DNA from 3 places in the Arthrobacter sp. StoSoilB22 genome. Region 2 is predicted to be linked to each of the others. Evidence: riboswitches for the same ligand, from Rfam matches in the RefSeq annotation. Region 2 holds a riboswitch; each other region holds the start of a gene.
What was found. A riboswitch is a leader RNA that binds a small molecule or an ion and turns the genes downstream of it on or off. The one in region 2 is predicted to bind thiamine pyrophosphate.

Region 1 (7,487 bases), 1.3 Mb from region 2:
ACGTGGTCCTGCCCCGCACCGAGGTCCAGAGGTTTATGGTCAGCGCGAACGACCGCGAAGCTGGCGGCGGTGACATGGTGGCCATGGAGTTCGCGCCCGCGCATCGGGCCCTCCGCATCCGGCAGTTGCTGGAGTCGACCGCCGGTCCGTTATCCGTGGACGCCATGCAGGCCATCCACACGGACACTCTGCTGGGTCCGTGGCCGTTGTTCCGGTCAACGCTCTCCGGCCTTGACACCCAGGACCTGTCCAGGGAGGCCAAGGACCTGCGTGCGCTGTTGTTGACGTGGGATGGACTGATGGATGCCGGCAGCCACCAAGCTGCGGTCTTTGCAGCGTGGCGCGGAGCTATCGTCCAGCGACTGGCACGGCATTCCGCGTTGGCTCCCCTGGGTGAGCCCACTGGTTACTCAGCGTTGTTCGGGCCTTGGTTATCCGTGGCATCCCGCATTGGATTCGCCTTGGAGACCCTCCTGGCGCGTGGGTCCGAACTCGGCATTAACGTTCGAGTGGAAGCCGCCGCCGCACTTGAAGACGTTGCCTTGGAGGAGTCCATGCTCAACGGCGCTGCATGGGGTGACCGGCACAAACTTCTGGCCGTCCACGTCCTCCCCGGCCCCCTCGCGTCATCGGCGCCCACCTCAGAGCTCAGCGGAGACACCGGGTGCGTCCTGTGCACCGAGAGTCTCCCAGGTGTCGAAGACCGAAGCTTCCGTGGGCCCGTGGCCCGCTACGTCTGGGACCTGGCTGATCGGCGTAACAGCCGTTGGATTGTGCCTTTCGGTGCTTCCGGCTCGCCAGGTCACCGGCACTTCGCCGATCAGCTGCCGCTCTGGACCGCGGGTCAACTCGCCCTGGTGGTCACTGACTGGCCTTCGTTGGCCAAAGATCATCCCTGACCAGCCCGTTCCGTCCCTCTCGTGACCCCACATCCGCCAGCATCCGCATCAGAACGCATCAGCCCCGAAGGAAGCCATGACCACCACCACCCAGGACTTCTCTGTCCGCACCACCGTTTACGCTGAAGACCTCGAGGGGTGGGGCGCATTGCGGCTTGTCCCGCTGGTTCCTGCCGAGGACATCCACTTCATCTTCGAATGGGTCACCCAACCCCGCGCCAAGTTCTGGGGCATGACGGAAAACTCCAGGGACGAAGTCCAAGGGATCTACGAGTTCCTGGACTCCTTGGAGACCCACCACGCCTTCCTGGCCCTCCTTGACGGGGAGCCACTGGCCCTCTTCCAGACCTACGAGCCCCTGCACGATCCCGTGGGTGAGGCATACCCCGCCCGCGAGGCGGACATCGGCATGCACCTGCTTCTGGCCCCCGCCACACGGCCTATCCCGCATTTCACCCCGAAGCTGGGCACGTCCTTGATCAAGTACATGTTCTCCCTGCCGGGCAAGGACCGGATTGTGGTGGAACCGGACTCCCGCAACGCCAAGGCCCTCCGCCGCCTGGAAGCGACGTGCTTTGAGTTGGGTCCCATCATTCAGCTCGCTGAGAAGGAAGCCCAGTTGGGGTTCCTGACCCGCGCAGGCTTCGATGAAATCCAGGAGCAGCAGGCTCTCTGAGCCCGCGTAGAGAGGACAAAAAGTGCCGCCGGCGGCCCCCAACGCTACCGGCGGCACGCTTGGTGCCCAGCTCACCAACGCCTCCAGCGCTAACGCCAGACGAAACTCCAAGTTCCCGCTCCAACGGCCGTCAGCACCGCACCGGCGGCGATCACCAGTCCGCCAAGGACCACCCACGCATCCAACAGCGAGTACGTAGATTCGCGCGCCCACGTCCGCCGGCCCCCGCCGAAACCGCGCGCTTCCATGGTCACAGCCAGCCGGGAAGCCCTGCGAACAGCTTGGACCAGGAGCCCGAAGCTCTGGCCGAGGGTTGCTTTCAGGCGTTGGAACGGGCTGCCTTGTGAACCCACCCCACGGGCGCGGCGGGCCATGCCAATGGTCTGCCATTCCTCGGCCATGAGCCCCACCAGCCTCATCGCCGCGAGGGACCCCAGGACAAAGCGGTGTGGCAGCTTTGCTTTCTGCGCCAAGGCATCAGCCAAGTCGGTGGGATCGGTGCAGGTCATCAGGAGAATGGCCGGCAACGCAATCGCCAAACCGCGCAGCATGAAACCCAGCCCCAGCTCCAGGGAACCTTCACTGATGGACCAGAGTCCGACGTCGAGCAGCACAGCTCCGCTGTCCGCCGCCACAATCGCGGTGCTCCAGCCGCCGATCGCTGCCGCGATGATCAGGGGCCAGGCCCGCTGCCACAGAAGCCTGAGAGTGAGTCCGGCCAGTGGAAAGAGCGCCAGTTCCGCAACCAGTGCTGTGGAGGCCGAGACCCAGTCGATGGACAGGGCCAGCACCAAGGAAATCAGGAAAACGGATACGAACTTGGCCAACGGGTTGGCTTTGGTCAGGAGGGCATGGTTCCCGCGCAGGTTCAAGGCGTCCCTCATGCTGCACCCGCTTCCTGACGTGTGGCTTCACCCTGTTGGACCGGGCCGAGCCGCAATTCCGTTCCGCCGAGTACGGCACTGAATTCCTGATCGTGGGTCACGGAGACCACCGCGGTTCCAGCGTCCAGCAGCTCGGAAAGGAACGACGCCAGTTCTGCCCAGGTGTTGGCGTCCTGACCGAACGTGGGCTCGTCCAGGACAAGCACTTTCGGATGGGCCGCGAGCACCGTGGCCACCGAGAGCCGCCGCTTCTCCCCGCCGGACAACGTGTACGGGTTGGCATCCACCAAGTGCGTCAACCGCAACCGCTCCAGCAGTTCATCCACGCGTTCCTCGCCGTGGCCAAGATGCTTTGGACCAAACATGAGCTCATCCAGGACGTTGCCTGTGACGAACTGGTGCTCAGGTTCCTGGAAAACCGTGCCAATGCGGGAGATCAACTGCTCGGCTTTCCACTTGTACGGGTCAATACCGGCACCCTGGGAAAGGTCGACGGCGGCACTGACCTTGCCGTCCACCGGCGCAAGAAGGCCGGCGAACGTGAGCGCGAAAGTGGATTTGCCGGCACCGTTCGGACCCGTGATGGTCAGCGCTTGGCCTGCCCTGACCTGTGCACTGATGCCCGTTTGAACCGGCACGGGTGGGATGGTCTTGAACCTCTTGCGTCGTGGCTTTTCCCGGGAAACTGCGAGGTCCTGCGCCGCGAGGAGGAGCTGCGCGGTGTGGGGTTCGGCGTGGGGATCATTCCGCCGTTCCCGGGTCGCCGGAACATATCCCGGCACCCAGACGCCGGCTGACATCAGCATGGTGCGGGCTTCAGAAAGTACCTGGTCCGGCGGCCCGTCCAAGAGGACGCCCCCTGTAGCCCGGCCCGCTCCCAAGCCGTCCGAGCCCGCCGCCTTTGTTGACCCTGGCTGCAGGACCACAATCCGGTCCACCAGGTCCTTCCACACGGACACTCGGTGTTCCACCACAACAAGGGTGGCGCCGGTCTTGTCCAGGCACCGCCCTACCGCATCCCGGACCTCCAGAACGCCCGCCGGGTCCAAGTTTGCTGTTGGTTCGTCCAGCAGGATCAGGCCGGGTCGCATCGCCAAAATGCCGGCCAGCGCCAGGCGCTGCTTCTGTCCACCGGAGAGTGCCGCCGTCGGGTGATCCAACGCCAAACCGCCGCCTGCCGCGGTACGCAACCCCACGTCGTCGAGCGCTTCATGGACGCGTTCCCAGATCTCGTCCCTTGGGACGGCGAGGTTCTCCGCGCCGAAGGCGACGTCGTCACCCACGCGCGAGAGGACCACCTGTGTCTCAGGGTCCTGCTGCATCAGCCCGGCCCGGCCACGCTGCTCGCGGGGCGCGACGCCGTCAATCAGCAGGGAGCCGGTCTCATCCGAGTCGTCTTCCTCGTCCCCCAGAACCCCGGCAAGGGCATGCAGGAGCGTGGACTTGCCCGCACCCGAAGGACCCAGCAGCAGCACGCGCTCCCCCGGTTCAATCCGAAGGTCCAGGCCCTCAATGGCAGCTTGGGCCCGGCCTGCATGCCGCCACCCCCAGCCCTCGGCGGAGATGGCAGCAGGCTGCACCGCGCCGCTAAGTGTGGCGGACATCAGTTGAAGACTGGCTCCGAAGCGGCCTTGCGCGAGGCAAAGGAGCTCAGCACCCCGGTCTTGGCCAGCCCGCGCGTCGCAATCCACGAGAGTGCGCCCGCGATGATCGCCCCGGAGATCGTGGTGAAGGTGATGTAGGCCAGCTTGTCGATGGCCTCGTAAGCGATGTTCCAGCCCCAGGGCAGGAAGGAGTCGTTTAGGCCGCAGAAGAGACCCGCGCCGGCGCCCGCAAGGAGAGCAGTGGGCAGGTTGAACTTCTTGTACCGGAACGCCGCGAAGATGAGTTCGGCGCCCAGGCCCTGCAAAATGCCGGAGATGAGCACCGTGGTGCCGTACTGCGAACCCATGATGAGCTCACCCGTGGCGGCAACAGCCTCGCAGAACAGCGCTGCACCCGGCTTGCGGATAATGAGCATGCCCAGGACCGCAGGGATCATCCAGCCGCCGGCGATCAGACCGGTGAGCGGCGGATACGTCGCATTCATGGGGATGGAGACCAGTGCGGCGCCCTGGGACCATGCCCAGAAAATCACGCCGCCGGCAATGGCGATCAAAGCCGCCACAACAATGTCTACAACACGCCAGTTATAACTGGTCTTCTTCACGTTTACCGTGGTCATTTTCTGCCTCCTGAGGTTACAGGAGGGGAAAGTGCTACCCGTCATCCAGCTGGCCTGCGCCGCCCGGATCCGGACACTCTGAGAAGCTCGACTCCCTTGCGCCGGTACTAACCGGATCAGGTTCGAGGGTCTGCGGCTATCCGCACTCTCAGCGCCCTCGCGTCTCCTGCATCTCTGCAGAGTCCGACGGCGGCGCTCCCCTGTCGTTATCAAATCTGCCCTGATGGGCTGGTTCAGTTTACACCTGAGTCCGCGGCGGGCGCTGGTCCGTTGGGCGGCATTCAGTCACAATCAGCCGCGGCGGAGCACAGTGCTGACCCCCGTGCGCGTTGCGAGGCCCACTCTGCACCCTAAACCCACACCATTCCATGCACACCGGGCCACACAACGGGACCTGAGAGAATGAACCAGCAGACTTCACCGCGGCAAAGGGGCACACGTCATGACGAACCTTCCCACCACCCATAGCGCTGTGCCCCAACCACGTCTGGCCGCAAGCGTCATCCTGCTCCGTGATGCCCCTGCCGGGCTCGAAGCCTTCGTCCAACACAGGGTCAGCACCATGGACTTCGCGGCCGGAATGGTGGTCTTCCCGGGAGGACGTGTGGACTCCGCGGACGGGTCCGGGTGGGACTACCCGGAGGAATTGCTTCAACGCCACGCGTCAGAATGGAACCAGAGCTCCGTGGGCGCGGATCCTGCCGAAGCCGTGAGGAACGCCGGGAGAATACTCACTGCGGCCATCCGCGAAGTTCAGGAGGAGGCCGGGCTCACCATCGAAGCCGGACACCTCCGCCCGTGGGCCAACTGGATCACGCCCGCGGACATGCCCAAGCGCTTCGACACCTTCTTCTACATTGCCAAGCCAACAGCTGGTGCTACGCCCCAACACCAAACAACCGAGGCTTGGCAATCATTGTGGATGCCTGTGGCGGAGATTCTTGCAGCGGAAGCGGCCGGCACTTTGAAGTTGATGCCGCCAACCTATTACCTCCTCAAGGAACTTGCCGGGTTCGGAACAGTTGACCAGGTTTGGACGGCCGAGCACAGCGTCGTCCCGGTGCTGGCGCCGGTGGGCTCCATGGCAGCGTTCCTTAAGGAGCGGGAAAACCGTCGCTAACGCGTGCGATGGGTGTAGCCAGCTAGGCTGGGGACATGAACCTCTTCTTTAAGCTGATCGGTGCCGGAGTAAGCCTCGGGGCAGGCTTCGTGGGCACCAAACTCGTCAACAAAGGGTGGGAAAAGGCAACAGGCAACAAGCCCCCCCTTGGTCATGACGACGCAGAAACCAGCCTGCGCTCGGCCTTAACCTTCGCTTTGATCTCCGCCTTTGTCAGCACGCTCATCCAAGTCCTGGCGAGCCGGGGCACCCAGCGGGCCATCGCGCGCTTCGCCAAGAGCCACGACATCGTCTAGGCATCCAAACCACGACGCCGGGTCACCTGCAGGTGACCCGGCGTTCGTCGTTGCTGCTGCTAGCTGTCGCTCCGCGGTTCCTGGCCGGCAGCCGCCCTTTGGACCACGGCCTCCAGTTCATCCTTGGTGAGCTTCTCCCGGTGTCCATGTTTGGTGCGGTAGGCAGAACGGCCAACCATGTGAGCTGACACTGGTGCTGTGAGGAGCTGGAAGATCCATGCCACCAACAGAACCGGCCACACCCACCATGTCCGCATCTGAAGTCCAATCGCGGCCAGCATGAGGAACAGACCCAGGACCTGCGGTTTGGTGGCTGCGTGCATGCGGCTCATGAGGTCCGGGAACCTCAACAAGCCAATGGCTGCGCCCAGGGACATCAGCGCGCCCACCACCAGGAACACCGCGGTGACAGCATCAATGACGGAGTCAAGGCCCGAAGCGTCAGGATTCATTGCTCTGTTCCCTTCGCTCGGCCACGAACCTTGCAACGGTCACCGAGCCAATAAAACCGATCACTGCCAGAGCCACCAGCAGCATCAGGTTGTTCAGGTGCTTGTTCAGCGCCATGTCAATCGCCAAGGCAGCGCCCAGGATGGCCAGCAAAACATCTGATGCCAGAACACGGTCCAGAAGGGACGGACCGACGGCGATGCGGACAATCGCACCTGCGGCCGCCAGGCTGAGGATGACGGCGGTAACCACCAGAACTACTTCCTTCACAGCGCCGCCCCTTCCAGCCCTGGCCGTTGTTCGGCCTTGAGCGCCTCGACTTCTTCGCGTGTACCCATAATGCGGATCAATCCTGCTTCGATGTCTTGGGTTTCCTGACGAATTTTGTCGATATCCGCCTCTTCATAAATGTTCAGTGCGTGCAGGTACAGCGTGGAAGTGGAGCGGTCCACCTCCACCACCAGGGAGCCTGGGATCAACGAGATCACGTGGCCGGTGGCCGTCACCATGAGGTCGGAATGGCTCCGCAACGGAACGGCGACGACGGCGCTGCGGACCTTGGGCCCTTTTGCGACAGCCAGGTACAGCACCAGGAAGCTCGCTGCCACCACTTTGGCGAGGAACATCAGCGCAAAGGGAATGGCGCGAAGAATGTTGAACCTGCCGCTGAGCTCGACGGGCGGAAGGTAGAAGAACTTGGCCACCAGCACGGCAATCAAGGCGCCGAACAGGAGATTCCCGGGGCTGAAGTCCCGCCACAGGGCACCCCATACGATCACCAACCAGATGAGCAGCGGCAGTTCCGTGCGGAACGAGATCGGTTTACGGCTCATTTGGCATCCCCCGTCTGCACGTCATCCCTTCGAACCAGCGGCGGCACCACAACCGAATCTCCGAGGACCGAGTGAATATAGGCCGAACGGTCCAGCATGATTCCT
Region 2 (7,487 bases):
ACGTTGGCGTCGCCTTCGCTCTCATAGGTGAGCAGTTCGGCAAGGGCCCGCACCATGGCTTCAGGGACACCCAGGAGGGCGTCGCTTGTGACGTCAACCAGGGCAAGCTCGTAGTCAGCTCCGGCGGCGTGAACAGCCTGTCCTGCGAGGTCGCCCAGTTGTTCGACTTCGAAATCGGTGATGCCGTCAATCCGAACGGCCGGGCCGGTTACACCTGCACCCTTCTCCAAGGCTGCAGCCCGCTTGAGCGCTTCATCGTGGGTGGCTACAAAAACTTCGGCAAAGCCCATGGAAAGTACTCTCATTCCTTCGTGCTGACGGGGCGGCGGCACAGGATCCCGGAGGTTCCGTGCCGTCATGCCAAGCCTAGTGCAGCCGGGGGCGCGGACTGGTCCTCAGCGCACGGTGACGCGCAGCTTGTTCCGCCAAGGATCATCAAAGCGCAGCTCGGCACCGGTATGGTGGCTCTGCACACCGGCAACCTTGAGGCGATCAGCAAGCGCGGCCACGTCATCGGCGCCGGGGACTTGAATCAGGACCTCCCCCAGGCCCAGCGTGTCCTTTCGCGGGCCCGCTCCACGGCTGTTCCAGACGTTCATGGCCATGTGGTGGTGGTAGCCGCCCGCGGAGACGAAAAGCGCCTGGCCGTGCCAGCCTGCGGTGCGCTCGAAGCCCAGGGTTTCAACGTAGAACTTTTGCGCGGTCTCCACGTCACCCACCTGCAGGTGAACGTGCCCGACGCCGGCCGCCGACTCACGCTGCCCGGTCACGGCAGCTTCACTCAGGTGCTGCTGCAGGAATCGCTGCGGCGGGAGAGCAACGTTGTCCATGACAACGTTCTTGCCATCCCACTTCCAGAGGTCACGGGGCTTGTCGTAGTACAGCTCAATGCCGTTGCCTTCGGGGTCGGTGAAGTAGAACGCTTCACTGACCAAATGATCGGCGCTGCCTGCGAACGCGCGGGGTTCGTATTCGGCTGCCGTGGCAATGGTGGCGGCCAATGAGGGCTGGTCCTCGAACAGAATGGCCGTGTGGAACAGGCCGGCTTCGCCCCGACCCGGAATCTGCAGGCCAGCCGCGGGAGCGAGGTGGACGACCGGCTTGCCGACACGCCCCAAATACAGCCCGCCGTCTTGCTCGGCCACCACGTCCAGGCCAAGGGCCCGCTGGTAGTAGTCACTCATGACCTTCATGTCGCCCACCTTGAGCATGACGGTGCCCATGGTGAGTTCGGCAGGCAGAAGATCCTGGCTGGATGATGAGGTCATGTGAAGCTCCCGGTTCCGAGGTGGCCGCTTATCGGCACCTTCTTACCTATCTAAATTACTTGAAGCTTCAATTTATTCCTAACGCACGACGTTCCCTCGAATCACGATGTGCCGGAGTTCGTCCATAGTCCGCAGCTGACGCCGCGGATCCTCACTGCAGAGCACGACGTCGGCGCTGGCCCCTTCACTGATGCCCTCGGCTCCCAGCCACGCACGGGCACCCCAGGATGCGGCGTTCAGGACCGCCGCCGGCGGAAGGCCGGCGTCGTGCAGTTCCTTCATCTCCTCCGCAATCCGGCCGTGCCTGATGACGCTGCCGGCATCAGTCCCGGCATAGATCGAAACCCCCGCTTCGAAGGCCGACAACACACGCTCATGGCGACGCTCCCACAGACGCAGCATGTGGTCCGCGTACTTCGGAAACTTTGGCTCTGCCTGCGCGGCAATATCGGGAAAGGTAGCGATATTGACCAACGTTGGAACAATCGGCACCGACTGCTCCACCAAGCGGGGAAGGTGCCTCGGGAGGAGACCGGTAGCGTGCTCAATGCAATCGATATTGGCATCGAGCATGTCGTCAATGGTGTCCTCAGCGAAACAGTGAGCCGTGACCCTGGCACCTTCATCATGCGCCGCTGAGATGGCATCCTTCACGGTCCTGGCCGGGAAGGAAACCGCGAGGTCACCGACGTCGCGATCTATCCAATCGCCCACTAGTTTCACCCAGCCATCGCCGTCCCGGGCTTCCTTTCGTACGGTCTCAACCAGTTCAGCGGGCTCAATTTCATGCCCCAGGCCGCGGAGGTACCGCCGGCTCCGCGCAATATGCCGGCCTGAACGGATCAAGCGGGGCAAGTCCGATCGCTGCTGTACCCAGCGGGTGTCCGAGGGCGATCCGCAATCGCGGATTAACAGCGTCCCGGCGTCGAGGTCTGCTTGGGCTTGGGCCAGCGTGGCGTGCTCATCAACGGCTCCTCCAACACCGAGTCCGACATGGCAGTGAGCGTCAACCAAACCCGGCAGGACCCAACCGTCCAGCACTCTGTCCGGCGCAGAAGCGGGACGCTGGAACGTCAAGGTGCCGTCCACTGACCATAGCCCCTGGCGCTCTTCGTCCGCCGAGACGAGCACGGGTCCACTGAATTCGATGATGTTGGCCATGGCAAAAGCGTAGCCGGGGTGGCATGGCAGAGCCGGTTCCCACCATGTGACTGGGCGGTGGTTCGTAGCTGTGGTAGCTTCGTCTACGACCACACGGGAGCCCTTGCAGGGGCTGAGATCGGACTGATGCAGTCTGCGACCGTTGAACCTGTCCGGGTAATGCCGGCGAAGGAAGTGAGTATTCCCTTGAGCACCGCAGAAACACAGCACAGCCCTGTCCAAAATCAGTTCGGCATGGACCAAAAACAGTCCGTCACGCAATCGTTGCAGTCCCACTCGTTGGCGTGGCTGGAAGATCCGGACAACGGCATACGCGTCCCCGTCACCGCGATCGCCTTGGAGCCCTCCCCCAACGGGCAAGCCAATCCACCTTTGCAGGTTTACCGAACAGCAGGCCCGGGCAGCGATCCGGTGGTGGGGTTGGAGCCGTTCCGTGCACCGTGGATCGAAGCCCGCGGAGATACGGAAGCCTATTCCGGTCGGCAGCGGAGCCTGCTCGACGACGGCAAGTCCGCGGTCCGGCGTGGGGCAGCGTCAGCGGAGTGGAAGGGCGCGCAACCCGTGCCGCGCCGCGCCGTGGAAGGTAGGACTGTCACGCAGATGTACTACGCGAAGCAGGGAGTAGTAACTCCTGAAATGCAGTTCGTCGCCTTGCGGGAGAACTGCGATGTTGAACTCGTCCGCAGCGAAGTTGCCGCGGGAAGGGCGATCATCCCGAACAACATCAACCACCCCGAATCCGAACCAATGATCATCGGCAAAGCTTTCCTGGTCAAGATCAACGCCAACATCGGAAACTCAGCGGTCACCAGCTCCATCGCCGAGGAAGTGGACAAGCTGCAGTGGGCTGCCAAGTGGGGCGCTGACACGGTGATGGATCTCTCCACGGGGGACGACATCCACACGACGCGTGAATGGATCATCCGCAACTCACCTGTCCCGATCGGAACAGTCCCTATCTATCAGGCCCTTGAAAAGGTTAACGGCGAGGCCAACAAGCTGACGTGGGAAATCTTCCGCGATACCGTCATTGAGCAATGCGAGCAAGGCGTGGACTATATGACCATCCATGCGGGCGTTTTGCTGAGGTACGTGCCGTTGACCGCCAACCGGGTCACGGGCATCGTTTCGCGCGGCGGGTCCATCATGGCCGGTTGGTGTCTGGCGCACCACAGGGAGAACTTTCTTTACACGCACTTTGACGAGCTCTGCGAAATCTTTGCCCGGTACGATGTCGCGTTCTCCTTGGGAGACGGGCTGCGTCCCGGTTCCATTGCGGACGCAAACGACGCCGCGCAGTTCGCCGAGTTGGACACCCTCGCAGAGCTGACGCAGCGGGCGTGGGAGTTCGACGTCCAGGTGATGGTGGAAGGCCCCGGGCATATTCCCTTCCACCTGGTGCGGGAGAATGTTGAGCGCCAGCAGGAACTGTGCAAGGGTGCGCCGTTCTACACCTTGGGTCCACTGGTTACCGACATCGCCCCCGGCTATGACCACATCACCTCGGCCATCGGCGCCACGGAAATTGCACGCTACGGCACCGCGATGCTCTGTTACGTGACTCCGAAGGAGCACTTGGGGCTGCCCAACAAGGATGACGTCAAGACTGGCGTCATCACGTACAAAATCGCGGCGCACGCGGCTGACCTCGCCAAGGGACATCCGGGAGCTCATGAACGTGATGATGCGCTGTCCAAGGCGCGGTTCGAGTTCCGCTGGAGGGACCAGTTCGCCTTGTCCCTGGACCCTGTCACCGCAGAAGCTTTCCACGACGAGACGCTGCCGGCAGAACCGGCAAAAACCGCTCATTTCTGCTCCATGTGCGGACCTAAGTTCTGTTCGATGCGCATCAGCCAGGACATCCGCGACGAATACGGTTCGGCAGAATCCCAGGCTGCAATCGCAGGAATGTATAACGGGATGCGCGAAAAGAGCGAGGAGTTCCTGGCTTCAGGGGGAAAGGTGTACCTGCCGGAGCTTCACGTCCCCGCGAACCAAGGCAGCAGGTCAGGAGGCCTGAACTGACATCGCCCGGCCCACATCCGCGATGAACGAGCGGATAGCCTGGTCGCCATCAACGGAATCCTGGGGCCGGTGTCCGCCCGCTGCCACGCGGCGGAGGGCACCGGTTTCCTGGAGGTAGCCGGCAATTTCCTCGTAAAGCGGCTCCCATCCGCCGGTGAGAACCAAAGTGGGAACCCCGGGAACAATGTGGAGCGGGGCCTCCCATGGTGGCGCCTGGAGCCTGAGCCTGCGGGCGGAACGCCGGGCTTCCGCAGTGTCCAGCCCACCCGTTTCAGCAGAGAAAGCACGGCGGAAATATTCACGCTGGTAATCGGCGTCATTGAGCTGCGTGCGGGCGTCGAACAGCGGTTCCATGAGTGCCCGGTGGGAACCCGTAGCCGGAAGCTCAGCAGTCAGGGACAAACATGCTGGCTCCACCAAAGTGAGTGAATGCACCAGCTCGGGGCGTTCGATTGCTGCCAGCATGGCGGAGATGGCGCCTTGCTCGTGTGCCACGATGTGGCCTCCACCGGAGTCAATCAAGGCATTGATCACAATGGCAACGTCCGCCGCCACATTGGATTCCGTTGGTTCGGCGACGGCATCAAAGCCGTGCCGCCGAAGGAAGAGGGCATCATAAGCGAGGGCCATGCCATGTTGCTTCGGCCATGCCGCAGCACCGAAACTGCCCAGGCCGTGAACGAAGACTACGCGCTGCTTATGCATTGGTTCAGCCTATTCCACGGCTCTGACATCCCAAGGGCCGGAAATCCCGGCTCCTTGGGAAGCACTACTTACTTTCCGAGGAACTTGTCGAAGCCCTTGGGGAGATTCAGGGACGACGGATCGAAGTCCGCGGCACCCTGTCCAAAAGCCGCGCCCGTGGGTGCTGCCGAGGCCGCGTTGGCCCGCTTGGCCTCAGCGTCACGCAGTTCCTGTGCCGCCTTTGCGGGGTTGCCCGAACGAGCCTTCTTCTTAGGGGCGTTCTTCCCGTTTTTGCGCCCGCCGCCAGGACCACCGAGACCAGGCATCCCGGGCATACCCGGCATGCCGCCGCCCTGAGCGAGCTTCTTCATCATCTTCTGGGCCTGCGCGAACCGCTCCAACAGGCCATTGACCTCGGACACGTGCACACCGGAACCCCTGGCGATACGGGCACGGCGTGAGCCGTTGATGATCTTCGGAGCAACACGCTCATGCGGAGTCATGGAGCGGACGATCGCCTCAACGCGGTCGATCTCTTTTTCGTCGAAGTTCTCCAGCTGCTGACGGATGTTCTGCGCACCCGGCATCATCATGAGCATCTTCTTCATGGAGCCCATGTTGCGGATTTGCTGCATCTGGGCGAGGAAGTCGTCCAGGGTGAAGTCTTCCTGATCAGCGAACTTCTTCGCCATCCGGGCGGCTTCGTCTTTGTCCCACGACCTCTCGGCCTGTTCAATCAGGGTGAGGACGTCGCCCATGTCCAGGATGCGGGAAGCCATACGGTCCGGGTGGAAGAGCTCGAAATCATCCAGGCCTTCACCGGTGGAGGCAAACATCACCGGCTTACCAGTGACGGACGCGACCGAAAGCGCGGCACCGCCGCGGGCGTCGCCGTCGAGCTTGGACAGAACGATGCCCGTGAAGTTAACGCCTTCATCGAAGGCCATCGCCGTGTTAACGGCGTCCTGGCCAATCATGGAGTCGATAACGAAGAGAACTTCGTTGGGGATGATCGCCTGACGGATGCGGCGGGCCTGATCCATCATCTCGGCGTCGACGCCGAGACGACCGGCGGTGTCAACAATCACGACGTCGTGCAACTTCTGACGTGCTTCCTCAACACCGGCCTTGGCGACGGCTACGGGGTCGCCCGCAGGGTGCTCGAGCTCGGACGTTGCACCGGGGTGCGGAGCGAACACCGGGACGCCCGCGCGCTGTCCCACCACTTGGAGCTGGGTCACGGCATTGGGGCGCTGGAGATCACAAGCCACCAGCATGGGGCTGTGGCCCTGGGACTTGAGCCACTTGGATAGCTTGCCTGCAAGAGTGGTCTTACCGGCACCCTGGAGGCCGGCGAGCATGATGATGGTGGGGCCGGTCTTGGCCAAACGAATACGGCGCGTTTCGCCGCCGAGGATCTCCTTGAGTTCCTCGTTGACGATCTTGACGATCTGCTGGCTCGGGTTCAACGCTCCCGAGACTTCGGCGCCGAGGGCACGTTCGCGGATGCGGCCTGTGAACTCGCGGACCACGGAAACTGCAACGTCCGCATCCAGCAAGGCACGGCGAATTTCACGAACTGTGGCATCGACGTCAGCCTCGGTGAGGCGGCCCTTGCCACGAAGGTTCTTGAAGGTTGCTGTCAACCGGTCAGAGAGTGAATTGAACACGCGCCGTGCACTTCTTTCGATGGTCTACGAATGGCGGCCAATGCGGCACGCCATAGTCCTGATCATTCTTGCCCCGGCAAACCTGCCTCAGCCAACAATTCTGTTTCGACTACGGGACTCGACTATCTAGGGTACCAAGTCGCACCTGCAAGATGGCATGCTGGCACAGTGACCAGCAAAACAACTGTAAAAACGTTGCTCATCCTCGGCGCGTCCGGGGACCTGACGGGCCGGCTGCTTCTGCCCGGCCTGGCCGGACTCCTGGCTACCGGCCGGGCGCCCGGCCTGCGATTGGTGGGGGCGGGTTCTGACCCCTGGTCCCCCGAACAGTGGCAGGAGCGGGTCAATGGCGCCTTCGCTGCGGCGTCAGCTACCGCCGATGCCGAGGGGCGCGCTGACGTGGCTGCTGTCGCCTCCAGCACTGAATACCATCAGGTGGATGTCACCGCCGACGGCCCCTTGGCGGACCTGCTCGCGCAGCTGGAGGGGCCCATTGCCATCTACTTCGCTCTGCCCCCGCACGTCAGCCAAAAGGCCTGCGAGGTCCTCCACCGGGATCAGCTACCCCCTGGAACGCGCCTGGTGATGGAAAAGCCATTTGGCTCGGGATCAGAATCTGCGCACGAGCTCAATAAAACACTTGCTGAGCTGGTTCCCGAGGACCACATCCACCGTGTGG
Region 3 (7,487 bases), 340 kb from region 2:
GACTGTGGTTCCGGACTCCATTTCTCCGTCACACCGGGCGGTAACCGCGGGGTCTGCTATCTGTATGACGCCGAAGGGCCCGTTGCCGTTGCTGCTGCCGTTGCCGTTCTTTGAGCTGGATCCGTTGGAGGGTTTGGATCCGGAAATGACGACGGCGTCGAATTCCTGGCCGATGTGATTGGCCACCAAGGCTGCTTCCACGGTGTCCAGTGCGGCGCGCTCAAGGCGTCCGGCCAATTGGTCTGAGGAGGCCATGATCTCCGGCAGCGAGGGGAGTGCTTCCCGGGCCCATTGCGGGATGTCGTGGTTGTTGCTGAGTGCTTCGCAGATCACCAAGACAAAGCGATCGATGAGCCGCCGCAGGGGTGCGGTGGTGTGCGCATACGGAGCCCCGATGGCTGCTTGGATGACCTCCGCGGGAACCTCACCGTCAAAGGGTGTGTAACCGGCGCCCCTGAACAACATGCCGGCAGAGTGCAGGATGGCCAACTGTTTGGGATCGGACGCGTCCAAGGTCCGCAAATATTCGCCATAGGATACTTGGCCGTCCCAGGGCTTTCCGAGTGCAGAAGTCTGGCGCTTGAAATGGAGCAGCGACCGATCGTCAGGTGCCGGCATGGTGCGCAGTATCCCCACTTTGCCATCAAGCATCATCTGAGCTGCGGCCATGCCGGTCATGAGGGATATCTGCGCGTTCCAGTCCTCAACCGGCAGCGACGGCGCAGCGACGATCCTGTACCCGCCGCCGTCGGTGGCTTGAACTATTTCCTGTTCCGGCATGTTCAGGCTTGCGCCCCCACGTTGCCGCTCCAGCTCAACGCGTTTGAGCCCTACTTCTTTGAGGAGCTGCAGAACGGGTGGGGCCGTACCGTCGTCGAGTTGCTGTTGAGCGCCCTTGTAGCTCAGTTTGGCCCTGCTGCGCACGGCAGCCCGGGCAACGGTGACCGTCTGAACTTCGGCTTTGGCATCCAAGTCAAAACGCCACACGAAAGCACTGCAATCCTGGTTGGCAAGCAGGCTGCCGGCGTTCTCGCTGATAACTTCCGGATGCAACGGGATCCGCCCGTCAGGAGCGTAGAAGGTTTGTCCGCGTTGACGCGTTTCTGCGTCCAACGCCCCACCCGGAGCCACGAAAGACGGAACATCGGCGATTGCGTAGAGGACCGTGTAACCGTTACCGGTGCGGTCGATGAACAGGGCCTGGTCCAAGTCGGTGGATGTCGCCGGATCGATAGTCACAAACGCTATGTCCCGCAGGTCCTGTTCCGGAAGCTCGAGGGCGTCTACGGCCTGCTGTGCTTCTTCCACAGCGTCTGCAGGGTATTCACCGGGGAGTTCCAGCTCTGTCCTGAGAGCGGCAAGGGCCGCGGCGAGCTGGTCCGATGAGTCGTCGACGTTGGGTGCTATCCGATGATGTGACACGAAAATCAGGTTAGCCCGAAATGGGCCGATAGTCTTGGACGCGCTAGCGAAGTAACCCGCCGTCCATGAGGGACGGCGGGTTCCTTCTTTGAGCGCGTAAGCCTGTCCGGGTGGGTTATTGACCGGCCGGAGGTGTCAGCGTGAAGGTTGCGGCCTCATCGCCATAGACATCAGTGACCACGATCTTGGTGGGGCCGTTCTTGATGTCGAACGCGATCACTCCCTGTTTGAACTCCCCCGTGGCGACGCTCCCCATCGGCAGGCTGCCCAGGTCCTCAGTAAGGAACAGCAACTCACCTTCTTTTCCGTCAGCGTCGAAGGCCTGGAAGTTCGTTGAGGAAGCGAAGCTTGTCCCCGTCAGTGTCTCCCAGGACACCTCCACCACGAGGAACCCCCCGTTGGCGGGTTTCATGTACGACATCGAGGGGATTTCGTTGGTGTAAAGAGAATCGACCACGCCCACCTTTACCTTGGTGCTGTCATCAACATCCACGGTGAAGGAGTTCGCCTCGTTGGCAGTGCCAGGCGAGGGCACCAGGGGCCCTTGACTGGCGGAAGGGAGCGGTGCAGCAGGTGTGGTTCGTCCCTGCTGTACTGCAGCGGCGAAGAGGGTGAAAGACAGCGCAGTGGACACAATTCCCACGATCACACCAGCGAACCAGACGACGACGGTGATGATCCACGCCTTCTTCTTGTTCTCCAGGTAGCCTGCCAGCGGCCTGCCCTCTTTGTCCCGGGCGTTTCCTGTCAAGGTGATGATGAGGTCCACAATGGACCAGATGCCGAAGCCGCCGCCAGTGAGCAGCTTCGCGATTCCGGTACCAATCTTGCCCAGATAGAAGCGGTCCACGCCCAAGCCACCCAGAAGCAGCGCCAAAATCCAGGTGGTCATGAAGGACTTGGCCGGAACCGCCCCGCCCGTAGTTCCATAAGGGCCTGAAGCCGGTCCGGGTTGGTAGCCAGGCTGTGCTCCACCTTGGAACTGGCCGCCGTAAGCATAAGGCGCGGCCGGGACCTGCGGAACTCCTGATCCGGCATCGTTTTGGGGCGCGGGCGGGTAACTCGGGTGACTCATGGAAATTCCTTCAGTGAAGTGGGTGCGAGGAGGAGGACGGGCGGTATGCAGGGCACATGGCAGTCAACTCACGTCGAGCCAGCCTAGTAGGAACGAGGCCGGAAGCAGAACGCAAACCCCGGGAATCTCATGCCCGGCCAGGGATAGGCTGGGTTCATGGGCATATCCCCGGACGCCGCAGCCTCTGCCAGGGAACTCTCAGCGGAGTTGCTTGGAGCCATGGCCTATGGCGAGCTGTCTGCTTTCGGACGGCTCTCGCTGGACTCCCGTTATGCTCCCACCCTTCATGACAGGTCAGTGCTGGCGAAGATCGCTGTGGGTGCCTACGGCAACTTCGCGCTCCTCAGCGATCGATTGGTGGAGATGGGGGTCGACCCCGAACATGCGATGCTGCCGTTCCAGCGTTCCTTCGACCATTTCCACGAGCGCACCAAACCGGGAGACTGGTTCGAATCCGTCATGAAGGCCTATGTGATCGACACTGTGTCGTCGGACTTCTACAGGGCTGTCGCGATGTTCCTTGACCCACAAACGCAGCATTTTGTTGAACGGGTGGCTTCCCCCGATCAAGCCACTGAAGTCCTTCGGGTTCTGCTGAGGAGGGCCCTGAGTGATGACCCACGCCTGGCATCGCGCCTTGCACTGTGGGGCCGCCGCCTGGTGGGAGAGGCCTTGACGCAGGTGCAACGCGTCGGCATGGAGCACCCGCGGCTGGGCCCAACGCTGAGAAGCGGAGGGGACTCGCGTGCTGAGGTGAAACGGCTGACGACGGAACTCGCCGGGAAGCATTCCCGCCGGATGACGGGCCTTGGCCTGACAGCGTAGACGCCGGCCAGCTCAGGACCGGCTAGGGCTCAACGGTGTCCAACGCCTGCAGCAGCGACTTCGCTGCCGCCGTCGGGTCTGTTGCCTCCGTGATGGCGCGCACGACGACGATGCGGCTGGCCCCCGCGGCGACCACCTGTTCAACGTTGCTGTGGTCGATGCCGCCAATGGCGAACCACGGAAGTGTCGTCACGTCGCCTGCACGTTTCTGTGCCTCTGCGGCATATGTGACCAAACCCGGACCCACAGCCGCGCGCCCGGGTTTGGTGGGCGTTGCCCAGACCGGACCCACACAGAAGTAGTCCAGTCCCAAGGGGCCTTGGGCGGTAGCAATTGCCGCGTCGATTTGTTCCGGTGTGTGGGTGGAAAGACCGATGCCGGTGACATTCGGCAGGAGTGTGCGGGCGGCCGTCAGAGGCAGGTCCTTCTGACCGATGTGGAACACGGGAGCCCCGGAAATACTGGCAACATCGGCCCGGTCGTTGACAGCCCACAGCCGTCCGTGCCGTTGTGCGACGCTCCGCAAAACGGCCAGCATTTCAAGCTCCTCGGCAGCTTCCAGCGTCTTGTCGCGGAGCTGGATGATGTCCACACCACCGGCGAAAGCGGCGTCCACAAAGTCTTCAAAATCGCCCTGCCGTTGACGGGCATCAGTGCACAAATAGAGGCGGGCAGAGGCGAGGGCGTCAGGCTGGGTCATGGAAACCAGAGTAGTTCCTCTAAACTGGGCACGTACTGCGGGAGCCGCGACATTCGTCATATGACTGTCCGGCTGAGAGGGCTTCAGCGCCGACCGCTTGACCTGATCCGGCTAGTACCGGCGTAGGGAAGGAAACCAATGGCAGATCCCCGCCATACCCCCATCCAGGCAGACGTGGCCGTCATTGGCGGCGGCATCATAGGCCTGGGCATCGCTCATGAAGCCCGGCGACTTGGCCGTTCAGTGGTGCTGATCGACCCCGCCCCGGCCTCGGGCGCAACGTTCGCCGCCGCCGGAATGCTTGCACCCGTCAGCGAACTGCATTACCAGGAGGAAGACCTTCTGGAATTGATGATTGAGTCTTCCCGGCTGTGGCCCTCCTTCGTGGACAGACTGCACTTGGGGGGAGCGGGCAGCGGATACCGCACGACGCCCACCCTCGCCGTGGGTGCCGACGCAGCCGACCGCAGGGCGCTCGCAGACCTCAGGAACGTACAGCTCGCAGCTGGCTTGGGAGTCGAACCTCTTGCCCTGCGGGACGCGAGGAACCGCGAGCCGCTCCTTAGCCCGCAGATTTCCTGCGCTTTCGACATTCCCGCCGACCACCAAGTGGATCCGCGAAAGCTCGCCGCCTGCATCCTGGCTGGATTGGCTAACCATTCGCCTGACGACGCCTCCTGGGTGCCCGGGGCCGATGACGGATTCGCCGTTCTTTCCCCGGCGCGCGGTGTGCTGCGGGATGGCGGGCGGGTCACCGGAGTGGAACTCGAATCCGGAGTCGTGGTCCTTGCCGCGGAGACTGTGGTGGCCAACGGGCTGGGGGCATCCCACGTGTCGGGGCTCCCTGAAGGACTGACCCTTCCAGTGCGGCCGGTCTATGGCGACATCCTCCGGCTTCGCGTCCCCGAAAAGCTCCGGCCCTTGGTGACGTCCACTGTTCGGGGGATGGTTCGAGGCGTTCCGGTTTACATCGTTCCCCGGGACGACGGAACCGTGGTGATCGGAGCGACGCAACGCGAAGACCGGTTGTCAGCGACTTCCAACGCAGTCTCGGCCGGCGGCGTCTATCAACTGCTGAGGGATGCCCAAACTCTGGTCCCCGCAGTGGCGGAACTGGAACTCCTTGAAGCAACTGCCCGCGCCCGCCCCGGCACTCCGGACAACGCCCCCCTGCTTGGACGGGTCAGCGGGCCCCACGGCGACGTTGACGGCTTGGTGATCGCTACAGGATTCTTCCGCCACGGTGTACTCCTGACTCCCGTAGCCGCCAGGATCGTGGGCGAACTCATCAACGGATCCAAGGACCCTCGATGGGCTCCGTTACTGCCTGATCGCTTCGCGGGCAACGCTTCAGTTCCCCAAGTACTCACACCAGCAGCACACGCTCCCACCAAGGAAACAGCATGAACATCAAACTCAACGGAACCGATCACGCAGTCTCCGATGACGCATCCGTCAGCACTCTCGTCACAGCGATCACGGGCCGCGCCTTGGACCCTCGCGGGCAAGCGGCCGACGGCGGCAAGCTGGGAGTCGCGGTCGCACGTAACTCCGAGGTGGTTCCCCGCAGCCAATGGGCCGTGACGGCGCTGGCCGACGGAGACGAACTCGAACTCGTAACAGCAGTCCAAGGAGGCTGAACCATGACAACAGCAAACATTGACGGTCGAACCACTGATGTGCTGGCGATCGACGGCGTGGAATTCGGTTCCCGACTCATCATGGGCACCGGAGGCGCGCCGAGCCTTGATGGCCTGGGATCAGCGCTCCTGGCTTCGGGGACCGAGCTCACCACCGTAGCCATGCGGCGCTACTCACCCGCCGAAACGGGATCGCTGTTCCAGCTCCTGGTGGACCACAACATCCGGGTACTTCCCAACACTGCGGGCTGCTTTACTGCCAAGGACGCCGTGATGACCGCTGAACTGGCCCGCGAAGCGCTGGAGACAGATTGGGTGAAGTTGGAAGTCATCGCCGACGAACACACGCTCCTGCCCGACGCCGTGGAACTGGTGGATGCAACGGAACAACTGGTGAACCGGGGCTTCAAGGTTTTCGCCTACACAAATGACGATCCCGTGCTCGCGCTCAGGCTCGAGAACCTGGGTGCCACCGCCGTCATGCCCTTGGGATCACCCATTGGGACCGGCCTCGGCATCCTGAACCCACACAACATTGAACTCATCGTGTCCCGGGCCTCCGTACCCGTGGTCCTCGACGCGGGAATCGGAACCGCCTCCGATGCCGCGTTGGCCATGGAGCTGGGCTGTGACGCCGTGCTGTTGGCCACCGCTGTAACCCGGGCCCAGAACCCGGTGCAGATGGGGGAGGCCTTCAAGCACGCTGTCATCGCCGGTAGGCTTGCGCGGCAGGCAGGCCGGATTCCCCGGCGGGAGCACGCGCTCGCGTCCTCGGCGATGGAAGGCCGGGCAGAGTTCCTCTGATCCGAACCCTCGGAATGTGGCAGCCGGGCTCGGCGACTCATTTCAGAACGACAACCTCGGCGCACACGCGGCGTCGTGCGGGGCTTAAGTCGTGCCGGGGCTTAAACAGTAGTGACCGCCACCATGGGGTGACGGTTACTACTGTCTAAGGTTCTAAAGCCGCAGCGCCTTGGTGAGGGCCGCAGTATCGTGCTGGGTCCTGGTCCGGCCGAGAAAGAGCACCACGGCAACCGCCGCGGCAGTGCCGAGCACAATAGGTAGGACCCACGGAATCCACGTTGCGCCAGGCTGGTAGCCCAATCCGGCGCTGATGAACGCGATCCAACTCAGCGTGCCCACAGCTGCTGAGACACCGGCCGGCAGCGCGATCCCGTACTTGCCGTGCCGCTTGTCGTTAGCCCACACAATGAAACCGGTGGCAATGGTGGCCAGAACCACCACGACGAGAGAAAGCATGAAAACTCCTTAGCGGACGACGAGACGTAGGAAGACCCTAGAGAGCGCCGAAGCCGACGCGCCGGGTTTCCTCGGCGCCGATTTCCACGTAGCCCAGCACGTTGCCGGGAACAATGACCTGTCGGCCCTTGTCATCAGTGAGGCGAAGCTCGGAGCCTTTGGTCACGGCCTCAGCCACAATCTTGGCGACGGCGTCGGCATCCAGGGAGGATTCGAGCACGATCTCACGGCCAACGTTCTGAATGCCGATCTTTACTTCCACAGCAAGGCCTCCAAGCCAATCAAGTGTTAAGTCAGTCCTCTATTTGTAGCCTAGGACTCTTTGGGGAATCGACTGATTCCGCGCCAAGCTAAACGATAGATCAGATCGCTGGCCACATCGAGGTCCAGGTTTCCGTCCGTTTCGAGCCAATATCTGGCGCTGACCTGAGCCATTCCGGCCAAACCACGGCCAAGAAGCTGCGCTTCCAGAGGGGGCAGTTTGGTGTCCTCGGCAATGACACGGGCCACGGCGTCCGCGAACGTTTTGTTGAAAGTCTCCAAACGCGAACTGACATCGGCATCA

Region 1: linked by a shared signal. The riboswitch ahead of LDN70_RS18510 (ECF transporter S component) and the one ahead of thiC (phosphomethylpyrimidine synthase ThiC) in region 2 are both predicted to bind thiamine pyrophosphate.
Region 3: linked by a shared signal. The riboswitch ahead of thiO (glycine oxidase ThiO) and the one ahead of thiC (phosphomethylpyrimidine synthase ThiC) in region 2 are both predicted to bind thiamine pyrophosphate.

Annotation. Positions count from the first base shown of each region.
Region 1 is NZ_AP024652.1:3,989,078-3,996,564, forward strand. Features, by position in the region: gene LDN70_RS18490 (penicillin acylase family protein) at 1-899, shown strand, start outside; gene LDN70_RS18495 (GNAT family N-acetyltransferase) at 976-1,575, shown strand; gene LDN70_RS18500 (energy-coupling factor transporter transmembrane component T family protein) at 1,665-2,459, opposite strand; gene LDN70_RS18505 (ABC transporter ATP-binding protein) at 2,456-4,063, opposite strand; gene LDN70_RS18510 (ECF transporter S component) at 4,063-4,683, opposite strand; TPP riboswitch at 4,759-4,895, opposite strand; gene LDN70_RS18515 (NUDIX hydrolase) at 5,126-5,803, shown strand; gene LDN70_RS18520 (DUF4235 domain-containing protein) at 5,839-6,099, shown strand; gene mnhG (monovalent cation/H(+) antiporter subunit G) at 6,159-6,551, opposite strand; gene LDN70_RS18530 (MrpF/PhaF family protein) at 6,541-6,819, opposite strand; gene LDN70_RS18535 (Na+/H+ antiporter subunit E) at 6,816-7,382, opposite strand; gene LDN70_RS18540 (Na+/H+ antiporter subunit D) at 7,379-7,487, opposite strand, start outside.
Region 2 is NZ_AP024652.1:2,681,998-2,689,484, forward strand. Features, by position in the region: gene LDN70_RS12515 (hypothetical protein) at 1-305, opposite strand, end outside; gene LDN70_RS12520 (VOC family protein) at 396-1,268, opposite strand; gene LDN70_RS12525 (amidohydrolase family protein) at 1,347-2,429, opposite strand; TPP riboswitch at 2,513-2,620, shown strand; gene thiC (phosphomethylpyrimidine synthase ThiC) at 2,616-4,454, shown strand; gene LDN70_RS12535 (alpha/beta fold hydrolase) at 4,437-5,159, opposite strand; gene ffh (signal recognition particle protein) at 5,228-6,808, opposite strand; gene LDN70_RS12545 (glucose-6-phosphate dehydrogenase) at 6,977-7,487, shown strand, end outside.
Region 3 is NZ_AP024652.1:3,024,964-3,032,450, reverse strand. Features, by position in the region: gene LDN70_RS14065 (RNB domain-containing ribonuclease) at 1-1,422, opposite strand, end outside; gene LDN70_RS14060 (TM2 domain-containing protein) at 1,538-2,497, opposite strand; gene LDN70_RS14055 (ferritin-like fold-containing protein) at 2,654-3,322, shown strand; gene thiE (thiamine phosphate synthase) at 3,345-4,022, opposite strand; TPP riboswitch at 4,050-4,168, shown strand; gene thiO (glycine oxidase ThiO) at 4,161-5,429, shown strand; gene thiS (sulfur carrier protein ThiS) at 5,426-5,662, shown strand; gene LDN70_RS14035 (thiazole synthase) at 5,666-6,466, shown strand; gene LDN70_RS14030 (hypothetical protein) at 6,620-6,922, opposite strand; gene LDN70_RS14025 (DUF3107 domain-containing protein) at 6,960-7,184, opposite strand; gene LDN70_RS14020 (TetR/AcrR family transcriptional regulator) at 7,235-7,487, opposite strand, start outside.